2 regions of the Streptomyces sp. CAI-85 genome follow, and region 1 is predicted to be linked to the other one. Evidence: riboswitches for the same ligand, from Rfam matches in the RefSeq annotation. Region 1 holds a riboswitch; the other holds the start of a gene.

Region 1 (7,286 bases):
TCGAAGAGGGCAAGAAGCTCTACGCCGTAGGCTGCGCAAGCTGCCACGGCACCGGCGGTCAGGGCAGTTCCGACGGTCCGAGCCTGGTCGGCGTGGGCGCCGCGGCCGTCGACTTCCAGGTCGGCACCGGGCGTATGCCGGCGGCGACCTCCCAGGGCGCCCAGGTGCCCAAGAAGAAGGTCATCTACACGCAGGCCCAGATCGACCAGCTCGCCGCGTACGTCGCCTCCCTCGGCGCCGGCCCGAACGTCCCCACCGAGGCCCAGTACGGCCCGGAGGGCGCCGACATCGCCAAGGGCGGCGAGCTGTTCCGCACCAACTGCGCGCAGTGCCACAACTTCACCGGCAAGGGCGGTGCCCTCACCAAGGGCAAGTACGCCCCGACCCTCGAGGGCGTGGACCCGAAGCACATCTACGAGGCCATGCAGACCGGCCCGCAGAACATGCCCTCCTTCCCCGACACCACGCTGTCGGAGCAGAACAAGAAGGACATCATCGCGTACCTGCACGCGGTCAACAGCGACGAGACGGTGAACCCGGGCGGTCTGGAGCTGGGCGGCCTCGGCCCCGTCAGCGAGGGCCTGTTCGCCTGGATCTTCGGTCTCGGCGCCCTGATCGCGGTCGCCGTCTGGGTCGCCGCTCGGACCGCAAAGGCCAAGAAGTCATGAGTAGCCAAGACATTCCAGAAGAGAACCTGCCCGCAGAGCAGGGCCACGCGCACGGTGCGGTCACCGTGGCGGACGAGAAGAACCCGTTCGCCGACCCGGGACTGCCGCCGCACGAGCACCGGATCCAGGACATCGACGAGCGGGCCGCCAAGCGGTCCGAGCGTGCGGTCGCCTTCCTGTTCACGCTCTCGATGCTCGCGACCGTCGGCTTCATCGCGTCCTTCGTGACGATCCCCGCCGACAAGTCGATCTTCGTGTTCCCGATCGGCCACATCAGCGCGCTGAACTTCGCGCTGGGTCTGACCCTGGGCACGGCGCTGTTCACCATCGGCGCCGGCGCGGTCCACTGGGCCCGCACCCTGATGTCCGACGTGGAGGTCGCCGACGAGCGGCACCCGATCGCCGCCTCCCCCGAGGTGCGCGCCAAGGTCCACGCGGACTTCAAGGCGGGCGCCCAGGAGTCGGCCATCGGCCGGCGCAAGCTGATCCGCAACACGATGTTCGGCGCGCTCACCCTGGTGCCGCTCTCCGGCATCGTGCTGCTGCGCGACCTCGGCCCGCTGCCCGAGGACAAGCTGCGCCACACGCTGTGGGCCAAGGGCAAGCTGCTCGTCAACATGAACACGAACGAGCCGCTGCGTCCCTCGGACGTCGCCGTCGGTTCGCTCACCTTCGCCATGCCCGAGGGCCTGGAGGAGCACGACGAGAACTTCCAGAACGAGATCGCCAAGGCGGCCCTGATGATCGTCCGGCTCCAGCCGGAGAACATCAAGGACAAGCGCGAGCTCGAGTGGTCGCACGAAGGCATCGTGGCGTACTCGAAGATCTGCACCCACGTCGGCTGCCCGATCTCCCTGTACGAGCAGCAGACGCACCACGTGCTGTGCCCCTGCCACCAGTCCACCTTCGACCTCTCCGACGGTGCCCGAGTGATCTTCGGCCCGGCCGGTCACGCCCTGCCGCAGTTGCGCATCGGTGTGAACGACGAGGGCTACCTCGAGGCGCTCAGCGACTTCGAAGAGCCCGTCGGTCCTGCCTTCTGGGAGCGCGGATGAGCACCACAGAGAACACCGAGGCCCGCGAACGCGGCAAGGCCCCGGCCGGCGAGCGCATCGCCGACTGGGCCGACGGCCGGCTGGGGATCTACTCCCTGGCCAAGGCCAACATGCGGAAGATCTTCCCCGACCACTGGTCGTTCATGCTGGGCGAAGTCTGCATGTACAGCTTCCTCATCATCATCCTGACCGGTGTCTATCTGACGCTGTTCTTCCACCCGTCGATGAACGAGGTGGAGTACCACGGCAGTTACGTCCCGCTCCAGGGACAGCTCATGTCGGAGGCGTTCAGCTCGACGCTGCACATCTCCTTCGACGTGCGCGGCGGTCTGCTGATCCGGCAGATCCACCACTGGGCGGCGCTGATCTTCCTCGCCGGCATGTTCGTGCACATGATGCGCGTGTTCTTCACGGGCGCATTCCGCAAGCCGCGTGAGATCAACTGGCTGTTCGGCTTCCTGCTGTTCGTCCTGGGCATGTTCACCGGTTTCACCGGCTACTCGCTCCCGGACGACCTGCTCTCCGGCACCGGTGTCCGCTTCACCCAGGGCGCCATCCTGTCGATGCCGATCGTCGGCACGTACATCTCGATGTTCCTGTTCGGCGGGGAGTTCCCGGGCCACGACTTCGTGGCGCGGTTCTACTCGATCCACATCCTGCTGCTGCCGGGCATCATGCTCGGCCTGATGGTGGCGCACCTGATCCTGGTCTTCTACCACAAGCACACGCAGTTCGCGGGCCCCGGCAAGAACAACAAGAACGTCGTCGGCATGCCGCTGCTGCCGGTGTACATGGCCAAGGCCGGAGGCTTCTTCTTCCTGGTCTTCGGTGTGATCGCGATCATCTCCGCGGTCACCCAGATCAACCCGATCTGGGCGCTCGGCCCCTACCGTCCGGACCAGGTGTCCACCGGCGCCCAGCCCGACTGGTACATGGGCTTCGCCGAGGGTCTGATCCGCTTCATGCCGGGCTGGGAGATCAACCTCTGGGGCCACACGCTGGTCCTGGGCGTGTTCATCCCGCTGGTGCTCTTCGGTGTCGTCCTCGCGGCGCTCGCCGCCTACCCCTTCATCGAGTCGTGGGTGACCGGCGACAAGCGCGAGCACCACATCCTGGACCGCCCGCGCAACGCGCCGACCCGCACCGCGCTCGGCGTCGCCTGGGTCACGATGTACATGATCACCCTGGTGGGCGGCGGCAACGACCTGTGGGCCACGCACTTCCACCTGTCGATCAACTCGATCACCTGGTTCGTCCGGATCTTCTTCTTCGTCGGACCGGTCATCGCGTACATCCTCACCAAGCGGATCTGCCTCGGCCTCCAGCGCCGGGACCGGGACAAGGTGCTGCACGGCCGGGAGACCGGCACCATCAAGCGCCTGCCGCACGGTGAGTTCATCGAGGTGCACGAGCCGCTCAGCCAGGAGCAGCTCTACACGCTCACGGCCCACGAGCAGTACGAGCCGGCCGCGATCGGCGCCACGGTCGACGAGAACGGTGTCGAGCGCAAGGTGAAGGCCACCGAGAAGCTGCGTGCCAAGATCAGCGGCGCGTACTTCGGCGAGGACCAGCAGATCCCCAAGCCGACCGTCGAGGAGTACAAGGAGATCACGAGCGGCCACGGCCACCACTGATCCCCAGGCGTCGCCACGCCCTGAGTGAAGGGCCCCGTCCGGTCTTCGGACGGGGCCCTTCGCCGTGTCCGCGGGCTGGATAGGGTGGGATCACACCCTGTTTGCGCGAGCCCTGCTCGCCCGTACGACACCCAGGAGCGGCTATGAGCGCTGTGACCCCCGCCGGAGGCGACACCGCGGCGGTCCGTTCCTGGCCCGCCCTGCTGAACGGCCTGCTGGCCGGCCGGGACCTGTCGGCGGACGACACCGCCTGGGCCATGGACCTGATGATGCGCGGCGAGGCGACCGACGCCCAGATCGCCGGGTTCGCGGTGGCGCTGCGGGCCAAGGGCGAGACCGTCGCGGAGATCAACGGCCTCGTGCGGACGATGTACGAGCACGCCAACCTGATCGAGGTGCCGGGCCGCACCGTCGACATCGTCGGCACCGGCGGTGACGGCGCCAAGACGGTCAACATCTCCACGATGTCGTCGATCGTGGTGGCCGGCACCGGCGCCAAGGTCGTCAAGCACGGCAACCGCGCCGCGTCCTCGGCCTCCGGCGCCTCGGACGTCCTGGAGAAGCTCGGCGTCAATCTGGAGCTGACGCCGAAGCGGGTGGCCGAGGTCGCCGAGGAGGCCGGGATCACCTTCTGCTTCGCCGTCAAGTTCCATCCGGCGCTGCGCCATGTCGGCGCCGCCCGCGGCCAGTTGGGCATCCGTACGGTGTTCAACGCGCTCGGTCCGCTGACCAACCCGGCGAAGGTGCGGGCGCAGGCGGTGGGGGTCGCCGATCCCCGGATGGCGCCGATCGTCGCCGGGGTCTTCGCCGAGCGCGGCCACTCCTCGCTGGTCTTCCGCGGCGACGACGGCTTCGACGAGCTGACGACCACCTCCACCTCCCGGGTGTGGGTCGTCCGCGACGGCACGGTCACCGAGGAGACCTTCGACCCGCGCGAGGTCGGCATCGAACTGGTCCCGGTGGAGGCCCTGCGCGGCGGTGACCCGTCCTACAACGCCGAGGTCGCCCGGCGGCTCCTGGAGGGCGAGCCGGGCCCGGTGCGCGACGCCGTCCTGCTGAACTCGGCGGCGGCCCTGGTCGCCCTCGACCCGGCCGCGGGGACGCTCGCCGAGCAGATCGCCGCCGGTATGGCCCGTGCCGCCGAGTCCGTCGACTCCGGGGCGGCCCGCCGGGTCCTGGAGCGCTGGGTCACCGCCAGCAACGCCTGACGTGACGGGAATCGCCGTCCCGCGATCCGGACACGGGTTGCGGGACGGCGATCACGTCCCGTAGTTTCTGTACCAGGTCATGAGTGACAGTCATGAGGCCCCGGCCGACTGTCCGGCAACCCTCCGTCCGTGGCGGGGTGCCCCGGGTGAAGACCAGGCCGTAGGCAGCGAGGTCTACGGCAAGCGCGGGCCCCTCTCGACACCAGGGGTCCTGGTCGTTCGAGGGAGTCTTCCGTGAGCCAGCGAATGCGATAGGGCCGCCGAGCCCCGCCTCCGCGCACCCCTTTTCACTCTTCTTCCTTTCCTCTCACGGGAGTTCCGTCATGTCTGTCTCCACCGCTGCCTCCGTCCAGGACATTTGTGCCCCGCTGCCCGTTCTGGGCTGTGATGTCACCGTCCCGCTCGTCACCGGTGGCGAGGTCACCTACGCCGCGCTCGACTACGCCGCCAGCGCACCGGCGTTGCAGCGGGTCTGGGACGACGTCGCGGCCTACGCGCCGTACTACGGCAGCGTCCACCGCGGCGCCGGATACCTCTCCCAGCTCTCGACGGACCTGTTCGAGAACGCCCGCGCCACGGTCGCCGCGTTCCTGGACTGCCGCGCCGACGACCAGGTGGTCTTCACCCGCTCCACCACCGACTCCCTCAACCTGCTCGCCTCCGCCCTGCCCGCCGGCTGCCAGGTCTTCGTCTTCGAGACCGAGCACCACGCCTCGCTGCTGCCCTGGCGGGACGCCCGGGTCACCTACCTCGACGCCCCCCGCACCCCGGGACAGGCCGTCGAGACCCTGGAGCGGGCCCTCGCCGACCGCGACCCCCACGGCCCGGCCCTGGTCTGCGTGACCGGCGCCTCCAACGTCACCGGCGAGCTGTGGCCGGTGCGGGAGCTGGCCGCGGCCGCGCACGCCCACGGCGCCCGGATCGTCCTGGACGCCGCCCAGCTCGCCCCGCACCACCCGGTGTCCGTCCGGGACCTCGACGTCGACTGGGTCGCCTTCTCCGGGCACAAGCTGTACGCGCCCTTCGGCTCCGGAGTCCTGGCCGGCCGCGCCGACTGGCTGCGCGCCGCCGACCCCTACCTCGCGGGCGGCGGTGCGAGCCGCCGGGTCACCCGGCGCGAGGACGGGGGAGTGGACGTGGAGTGGCACGACAGCGCGGCCCGGCACGAGGCCGGCTCGCCGAACGTGATCGGCGCCTACTCCATCGCCTCCGCCTGCAAGGCGCTCACCGAGGCCGGCTTCGACACGCTGGTCGCGCGCGAGCGGCAGCTCATCGAGAAGGTGCGCACGGGCCTCGCCGACGTGCCGGAGGTGCGGATCCTGTCGCTCTTCGGCGACGACGCGCCCCGGGTCGGGGTGATCTCCTTCGTCGTCGACGGCTGGAACAGCTCCCACTTCGCCGCCGCCCTGTCCGCCGAGTACGGCATCGGCGTCCGCGACGGCCTGTTCTGCGCCCACCCGCTGGTGCGCACCCTGCTGGGCGGCGCCCCCGAGGCGCAGGGCGAGTGCGGGGCCCCCGAGGCGGCGCCGGGCGAGAAGTCCCTCAACGCCATCCGGGTGAGCTTCGGCGCCGGGACGCCCGACGAGCACGTGGACCGCTTTGTGGCGGCCGTGCGCGAGCTGGTCACCGACGGTGCGCGGTGGACGTACCGCACGCAGGACGGCCGCTGCGTCCCGGCGGTCTGACCGGGTCCCTCGTCCCCCGGGGCCGGGAGGCGGCGGTCAGCCGGTCAGGAGTCCAGGCCGATCGCGAACGCCGCCTCCAGGTCGTGCTGCGAGTACGTCCGGAACGCCACGTGGGTGTCCGTCGCCTCCACGCCGGGGATCTTGCTGATGCTGCCCGGGATCACATCGGCGAGGTCGTCGTGCCGCTTCACCCGCACCATGGCGATCAGGTCGTAGGTCCCGGTGACGGAGAAGACCTCGCTGACGCTCTCCAGCGAGGCGATCCGCTCGGCGATCTCGGGGATCCGGTCCACGCTGGTCTTGATGAGGACGATCGCGGTGATCACGGCTGGTTCTCTCCCTCGGGGGCCGGAGCGGGGGTGGCCCTCACTCTAGTCCCAGGACGAAACCGCGTCCCAGGGCGGAACCGCGCCCACGCGTAGCCGAGGCCCAGGCCGAAGCCCACCAGGTGGGCCAGATAGGCCACGCCGGGGCCCTGGGGCGCCCGGCCCGCCGCCACCCACTGGAGGGCCGCCCAGCAGGGCAGGACGACCCAGGCGGGGAAGCGCAGCGGCAGGAAGAACAGGAACGGCAGAAGACTGGTCACCCGCGCCCGGGGGAACAGGTACAGAAACGCGCCCAGCACCGCGGAGATCGCCCCCGACGCCCCCACCAGCGAGGCCGGCGACCCGGCGTTGGCCGCGGCGTAACCCAGCAGCGCCAGGTAGCCGCAGCCGACGTAGAACAGCGTGAACTGGACGCGGCCCATCCGCTCCTCGGTCATCACGCCGAAGACGTAGAGGAAGAGCATGTTGCCCAGGAGGTGCACCCAGCTACCGTGGATGAACAGCGCCGTCGCCGGGGTCAGCGCGGCCCGCGGGGAGTCCGTGAACAGCTCCACCGGGATCACCCCCCAGCGGCGGAAATAGGCGCGCTGGGCGGCGAGCAGGGCGTCGCCGGAGCCGTAGGCGGGATCGAGGCCCGCGGCCGGGCCCAGCACGAAGATCGCGGAGCACACGGCGATCAGCACATGCGTCACCGGAGCCCGTCGGAACGC
Region 2 (7,286 bases), on a different contig from region 1:
CGGCCGGCGACGTGCGAGGCCACGGCAACGCCACTGCTGCCGCCTGGGTGTTCGGCAGGCACGCGGAGGAGGCTGCGGCGGTCGGCGACGAAATGGGGGCGCTCCGTGCGTTGGAGCGAGCGCGTTTCGCCTACGACTTCGCAGATCACACCAGCGAGCAGGCATGGGTCCGCTTCGTGACCCCGTACCGCATGGACTCGTTGGCCCTCTCTGTGTACGGACAGTTGAGGCGTCCTGAACTCACCACCACGGCAGACACCGCGGTCGACCGCCTCGGGGACCAACTCCCGGACGGAGGCGTCGTGGTTCTCGGTGATCTCGCTTCGGCCCTGCTGCGTGGAGGCGACATCGATCAAGGGGTCTACGTGTCACGCCAGTTCGCCGCCGCAGCACGGGCCAAGCCCAACACCATGGGCAAGGAGCGCGCATCGACCATCGCGGCATCGCTCCCCGACAGAGAGCAAGATCTTGCCGTCCACCTGCGGCAGTTCGCCTCCTGAACCACCGTCGCTTCTCAGCCCTGTGTCGTCTCCTCAACGACCCAGGACAGATACGCCTCCGACCCACCGGACACGGGCAGAGTGATCCACTGGGGGATGTCGTACGGATGCTTCTCGTGCAGCCAAGCTTCCAGCGCCGGGAGGCGGTCCGTCGTGGTCATGTACGAGATCCGCCACTCCTGCGCTGTTTCAACCTTGTCCTTCCACCAGTAGAACGCGGTGATCGGCGCATCGATGTGGACGCCCGCTGCCAGCTTGCTTTCGACAGCCCCCCGGGCCAGCGCCTTCGCCAGGTCCTCGTTGTCGCTGGTCGTCTGCGCGATCACAATGTCGTTGGCCATGCAACTACCTCTCCAGCTCGGATATCGCGACCCTATCCAGCAGTCAGGGAAGCTGATCGGGTCGTCCCGACCGGTGGATCACCGGGTCGGAAGCCGTTCTCCGCCCGAAGTGGCCTCAGTACCGCCCCACCACCACCCCCAAATACCCCCGCAGCATCACCTTCGCCTCCTCCAGCAGTGCCGCGTCGCCCTCCGGATCCCGGCGGAACGCCTCCTGGGCGAGTGCGTCGGCCGTGAGGATCGCGGCGTGACAGGAGCGGGCGAGTGCCTCGTCGTCGCGGGCCACGTTCAGCGCCAGTAGGACCCGGCGGATCCCGTCGGCCATCCGGCGCTTGTGCTCGCGGTCGGCCTCCCGGGTGCGTTCGGTGAGTCCGCTGCCGAACCACAGGGCGCGGAAGCCGTGTTCCGTCCGGTAGATGTGCGCGTACGTGTCGACCAGGACGCCCACCGGATCCTCCCAGTGCTCGCGCGCCGCGGTCCCCGCGAGGTCGTCCATCACCCCTTCGAGACGGGTGAACCAGCCCGCCGCCAGGGCGTCGATGATCGCGCCCCGGTCCGGCAGGTACTGGTACAGCGAGCCGACCGACACCTTCGCCTCCGCCGCCACCCGGGTCGTGGTCAGGGCCTCCACGCCCTCCTCCACGAGGATCCGCTCGGCGGCCGCCAGCAGCAGCGCGAGGCGTGCCTTGCTGCGGGCCTGCCGGGGCGTGCGGCGCAGGGCCGCGGCACCGGTCTGGGAGGGGGGAGTCGAGGTCGGCCGGTCCAAGGGGCGTCTCCGAACGTGAACGTGACTTTGTTTCACGTTTACGCTACCTTCGCGCCCATGACCGCCTCAAGCTCGGCGCTGAGCGAGGAACGGGCCGCCGTGGCGGACGCCTGCCGGCGCCTGGGGGCCGAGGGCCTCCTGATCGGCACGGCAGGGAACGTGAGCGTGCGCGCCGGTGACCTGGTCGCCGTCACCGCGACCGGGGCCGTCCTCGCCGAACTGACGCCGGATCAGGTCACCGTGGTCGACCTCGACGGCGCGCTCGTCGCCGGCACCCTGCGGCCCACCTCCGAACTGGACCTCCACCTCGGCGTGCACCGACGACGCGCCACCGGGGCGCTCGTCCACACCCACGCCCCGATGGCCACCGCCGTCGCCTGTGTGCTGGATGAACTTCCGTGCATCCACTATCAGTTGCTCGCCCTGGGCGGGGCGGTCAGGGTCGCGCCGTACGCCACCTTCGGCACCCCGGAACTCGCCGAGTCCGTCCTCGCCGCCCTCGACGGCCGCGGTGCCGCGCTGATGGCGAACCACGGTGCCGTCACCCACGCCGCGACCCTCGACCGGGCCGTCGAGCACGCGCTGCTCCTCGAATGGGCCTGCGGTGTGTACCAGCGCGCGGCTGTCATGGGCCGGCCGCGCGTCCTCGACGAGCGGCAGCAGCAGGCGGTGATCGAGGCGGCGATCGCCCGCGAGTACGGCACCACCCACCCCGTGGCACCCGCCGCACCCGGATCACCCGTACCACCCGCTCAGGAGGGGCACCGATGAAGGTCTTCACGATGGGCGTGCACGTGCTGGACGTCCTGGTCCGGCCGGTGGAGGCGATACCCGAGGGGCAGGGCGCCACCCTGGTCGAGGACATCCGGATGACCGCCGCCGGGACGGCCGGCGGCACCGCCCTCACCCTCGCCAAGCTCGGCGCCGAGGTGCACAGCGCCGGTGCCGTCGGCGCCGACCCCAGCGGTGACCTGCTCGTCGCGCTGCTCCAAAGGGCGGGCGTCGGCACCGAGTTCCTCGTTCGCCGCGCCGACACCGCAACCTCCGCGAGTGTCCTGCCGATCCGCCCCAACGGCGACCGGCCCTCGCTGCACCTCCTCGGCGCGAACATCACCTACGGCCCGGACGACGTCCCCTGGGAGGCCCTCGCCCGGGCCACCCATCTGCACCTCGGCGGACCCGAGCTGATCGGTGTCGACGCCGCCGCGCGCATCCTGTCGTACGCGCGGGACCACGGGGTCGTCACCTCCGTCGACCTGCTCGCGCCGGGTGTCCTCGGCAGCTTCGAGCAGATCGAGGCGGCGCTGCCGTACATCGACCACTTCCTGCCCAACGAGGACCAGGTGCTCGGCTTCACCGGCGAGGAGGACCTGCTGACGGGGGCGCGCAAGCTGCTCGCCGCCGGGGCCGGAGTCGTCGCCGTCACCCGCGGCGGGGAGGGCGCGCTCGTGGTCACGGCGGACGGCGCGGAACCGGTGCCCGCCTTCGTCGTGGGCGTCGTCGACACCACCGGCTGCGGCGACGCCTTCTCCGCGGGCTATCTGCGGGGCGTGAGCCTCGGCCGGACGCCGGGGGACGCCGCCGTGCTCGGCAGCGCCGCGGCGGCGCTCGTCGCCCAGGGCCTCGGCAGCGACCACGGCACGTTCGACCTCGCGGCCGCCGACGCGTTCGCCGCGACGGCCACCTGCCACGCGTGACCCGGCACCGGCGACCCGTGCGAGAGGCCCTTCCCGCCGCTCGCCGACTCACCTGGTGGACGACCCCTTGACGCCGTGCGAGGGCGGATCGACACTCGGTACGGGAATCCTAGTGAACGGGTAGGGAATCATGGGGCGACAGGAGCCGGCCACCGGCCGAGCGAGCCGTACGTCATGGTCGTCGCCCCTTCTGACCTCCCGCCGTCACATCGACCTCCAGCGCGTGTGCAGCGCGATCAGCGCCCAGCGCTGAGCCGGCCGCCCCTACCGCGTCCGCCCCGGCGGTGCCCCCTGGGCACCGCCCGCCCGGCGCGCGGCCGCACGGTCCCCCCGTTCCGTCGTCCTCCGTCGTCGCATCCGCCGCGCGCCGGTCCGCCGCGCGCGCCGCCCCCGGGGAGAGTCATGTCCTTCACACCACCGGCCGCCCGGCTCACGGTCCGGTCCGTCCCCGTCTTCCGGGGCCGTATCGGCAGTGACGCCCGCAGCGGCCACTACGCCGTGCCGCGCCGCTACCGCCTCCATCTGTCCGCCGCCGACCCCGACGGGCTGCGCATCGCCGTCACCCACAGCCTCCTCGGCCTGGAACGCGCCTGTCCCGTCACGTTCCTGCCCGCCGTCCCCGACTGTCCCGACGGCGGCCACTCCGCGCTGCGCCCGCTCTACGACGCCAGCGCCCACCACTACACCGGACCGGCCGTCGCGCCCGTGCTCAGCGACGACTGGTCGGGCCGGATCGTCTCCACCCACGGCCCCGACATCGCCCGCGACCTCGCCCGGCGCTTCGGCGGCGGCCGGACCGCGCTGTACCCGTGCGGCGCCGAGTCCGAGATCGACGCCGTCGAGCGGATGTGCGCCCAGGGCATCGAGCGGGCCGCGCAGCGCGCCGGCACGGCCGGCACCGGCGACGAGGAACGCGCCGCCGCGCTCGACACCCTGCTCCACACCCTCGGCGTGCTGGACCGGGGACTGCGCGTGCAGCCGTACCTGATCGGTGATCAGATCACCGCAGCCGACGTGGAGTTGTGGGTCGCGCTGGTGCAGCTCGACACCGTGCACCGCCATCACCTCGACGCGTCCGCCGTGCAGCGCATCGCCGGGCACCCCGCCCTGTGGGCCCACGCCCGCCGGCTCGCCGCGCACCCCGCGTTCGGCGCGCACCTCGACCTCGACGGCATCGCCCGCCGCCACCACGCCCGTTGTCAGGGCCTGGAGGCCGCGGGCGCCGCCGTGCAGATCCTGGACTGGGCCGCCCACATCGCGCCGGCCCCGTAACCGCCCGGGGACGCGGGGCCGTTGCGGCCCCGCTGCCGTTCCAGCACATGGACCGGCGTTGACATTCGTTCGGGTGCCTGTCTTTACTTACGGCCCAGAACGGTCATGAGCGTCAGCGACAAGCCCTGGCTTGCTGACCGGCAACCCTCGCATCGCGGTGGGGTGCCCCAGGTGACGACCGGACCGGATGACGTGACCGCACGGATCCGGTAAGCGCGAGGGCCCCTCCGGGGTCCGCACGAGTGACGGAGAGTCCCATGTACGCAGCTCCCAGGACGGCGCCCCGCCGCCTTCGGGGCTGCGTGCGTCCGTCCGCGCAGCAGCCCCTCGTCGCCGACCGGGCCGTCGATCTGCTCCGCGTGAACAGCGCACTGTGTACCGCACCGGGCCGTGCCCGCTGTCGGGGCTGACACCAGCAGACCCGGCACCACCGCAGCACATTCCCCTCGCCCCGCCGCGTTCCCGACGCACACCGCAGAAGCGGTGAGCCGTCCACCGCAGCCCCACTCCGGTTCTCCGTACACGACCGTGCGCCGCGCGCCCTCCCGCGGCCGCCACCACGGCCGTGCCCGTCCGGGGTGCCCGACTTCCGCCGGAGCCCCTCATGAGCGAACCCCCAGGCGTCGCGACCCTCGATGCGAAGCCCATAGCCGACACCCCGTCAAAACAGCTCTCCGCACAGCGCGTTCAGCCGCTGCGACGGCCCGGACGCTGGATCGCCACCGCGATCGTCCTGGTCCTGGTCGCCCAGTTCGCGCACGGCCTGATCGCCAACCCGTTCTACCAGTGGGACCGCTTCGGCTACTGGTTCCTGCGGCCCGTCATCCTCGACGGACTGCTGATCACCCTGGAAGTCGCCGCCTACAGCGCGGTGCTCGGCCTTCTCGGCGGCATCCTGCTCGCCCTCGCCCGGCTCTCCAGGAGCCCGGTGCTGCGCGCGGTGAGCTGGACCTACGTCTGGGCCCTGCGGTCCATCCCGCTGATCGTCGTCCTGCTCTTCCTCTACAACTTCAGCGCCCTGTACCAGACGTTGAGCGTGGGCGTCCCCTTCGGACCGGCCTTCTTCACCTTCGACGAGTCCCGGCTCGCCACCGACATGGTGATCGCCGTCGTCGGCCTCAGCCTCAACGAGGCCGCCTACGCCGCCGAAGTGGTCCGCGGCGGCATCCTCTCCGTCGACCAGGGCCAGCACGAGGCGTCCGCCGCGCTCGGCCTGCCCAAGAGCTACCAGTTCCGCAGGATCGTCTTCCCGCAGGCGCTGCGCTCGATCGTCCCCAACTACGTCAACCAGCTCATCGGCCTCATCAAGGCCACCTCCCTGGTCTTCTACGTGTCCCTGCTCGACCTGTTCGGCACCGCGCAGACCATGGGCTCCACCTACCCCGGCGACATCGTGCCGCTGCTGCTCGTGGTCACCGTCTGGTACCTGATCCTGACCAGCCTGGTGTCCGTCGCCCAGTTCTACGTCGAGCGGTACTACGCCCGGGGCGCCACCCGCTCCCTGCCGCCGACGCCGTTGCAGAAACTGCGGACCGGGTTCACCGACCTGCGCGCCCGCATCCGCAGGGAGGCCGCCGTATGACCACCGAGACCACCGAGGCGACCACCGCCCCCGGGGCGAGCGTGCCCGCCGCCGTCGAGGTGCACGACGTGCACAAGTGGTACGGCGCCCACCGCGTCCTGGACGGAGTGAACCTGACCGTACGGCCCGGCGAGGTCACCGTGATCCTCGGCCCGTCCGGCTCCGGGAAGTCCACCCTGCTCCGGGTCATCAACCACCTGGAGAAGCCCGAGATCGGCCATGTCAGCATCAACGGCGAGCCGATCGGCGTCCGCCGGCACGGCGGCCGGCTGCGCGAGCTGAGCGAACGCGCCATCCTCACCCAGCGCAGCCGCATCGGCTTCGTCTTCCAGAACTTCAACCTCTTCCCGCACCTCACCGTGCTGGACAACATCGCCGCCGCCCCTGTCGCCACCGGCAAGCTCAGCCGCCCCGCCGCCCAGGAACTCGCCCGCGAACTCCTCGGCCGGGTCGGCCTCGCCGACAAGGCCGCCGCCTATCCCCGCCAGCTCTCCGGCGGCCAGCAGCAGCGCGTCGCCATCGCCCGCGCCCTCGCGCTGCGCCCCGGCGTCATCCTCTTCGACGAGCCCACCTCGGCCCTCGACCCCGAACTCGTCGGCGAGGTCCTCGCGGTCATCAAGGACCTGGCGACCAGCGGCACCACCCTCGTCATCGTCACCCACGAGGTCGGCTTCGCCCGCGAGGTCGCCGACCGCGTCGTCTTCATCGACGGCGGCCGGATCGTCGAGCAGGGCCCGCCCGCCGAGGTCCTCGACAAGCCGCAGCACGAGCGCACCCGGGACTTCCTGAGCAAGGTCCTCTGACCCGCGCGCAACCCTGGCGCGCCCCCAGACCTCCCCCCACGCACCACCCCGCCCCCACACCACCACCCTCTCTCACCCAGCACCAAAGGACGGCCCATGTCTGCCCACGTCACCCGACGCAGCCTGATACGCGGCATCACCGCGGCGACCGCGGTCGCCACCCTCGCCACCGGGCTCGCCGCCTGCGGTGGGGACAGCGACGCCGCCACCACCACCGACAGCGCCGCCGCCGGGGGCGTGACCGTCGGCCGCGTGTCCAACGGCGCCGCGAAGGAGACCACCATCAAGGTCTCCGAGGTCAAGTCCATCAGCGCCAAGCTCCCGG

Evidence for each region. Region 1 has a riboswitch for S-adenosylmethionine ahead of G6W55_RS34585 (aminotransferase class V-fold PLP-dependent enzyme). Riboswitches for the same ligand answer to the same signal wherever they lie in the genome.
Region 2: it holds a riboswitch for S-adenosylmethionine, as region 1 does, so the genes downstream of both, G6W55_RS16780 (amino acid ABC transporter permease) here and G6W55_RS34585 (aminotransferase class V-fold PLP-dependent enzyme) in region 1, are expected to answer to the same signal.

What each region holds. Positions count from the first base shown of each region.
Region 1 covers NZ_JAANNX010000085.1:10,399-17,684, reverse strand. The annotation lists gene G6W55_RS34605 (c-type cytochrome) at 1-668, shown strand, start outside; gene G6W55_RS34600 (ubiquinol-cytochrome c reductase iron-sulfur subunit) at 665-1,723, shown strand; gene G6W55_RS34595 (cytochrome bc complex cytochrome b subunit) at 1,720-3,357, shown strand; gene trpD (anthranilate phosphoribosyltransferase) at 3,501-4,565, shown strand; SAM riboswitch class IV at 4,641-4,757, shown strand; gene G6W55_RS34585 (aminotransferase class V-fold PLP-dependent enzyme) at 4,889-6,250, shown strand; gene G6W55_RS34580 (Lrp/AsnC family transcriptional regulator) at 6,295-6,576, opposite strand; gene G6W55_RS34575 (rhomboid family intramembrane serine protease) at 6,573-7,286, opposite strand, start outside.
Region 2 covers NZ_JAANNX010000012.1:85,736-93,021, reverse strand. The annotation lists gene G6W55_RS16810 (helix-turn-helix transcriptional regulator) at 1-500, shown strand, start outside; gene cutA (divalent-cation tolerance protein CutA) at 515-841, opposite strand; gene G6W55_RS16800 (TetR family transcriptional regulator) at 957-1,607, opposite strand; gene G6W55_RS16795 (class II aldolase/adducin family protein) at 1,665-2,378, shown strand; gene G6W55_RS16790 (carbohydrate kinase family protein) at 2,375-3,304, shown strand; gene G6W55_RS39570 (putative leader peptide) at 3,435-3,557, shown strand; gene G6W55_RS16785 (glutathione S-transferase C-terminal domain-containing protein) at 3,707-4,576, shown strand; SAM riboswitch class IV at 4,678-4,798, shown strand; gene G6W55_RS16780 (amino acid ABC transporter permease) at 5,181-6,158, shown strand; gene G6W55_RS16775 (amino acid ABC transporter ATP-binding protein) at 6,155-6,961, shown strand; gene G6W55_RS16770 (transporter substrate-binding domain-containing protein) at 7,058-7,286, shown strand, end outside.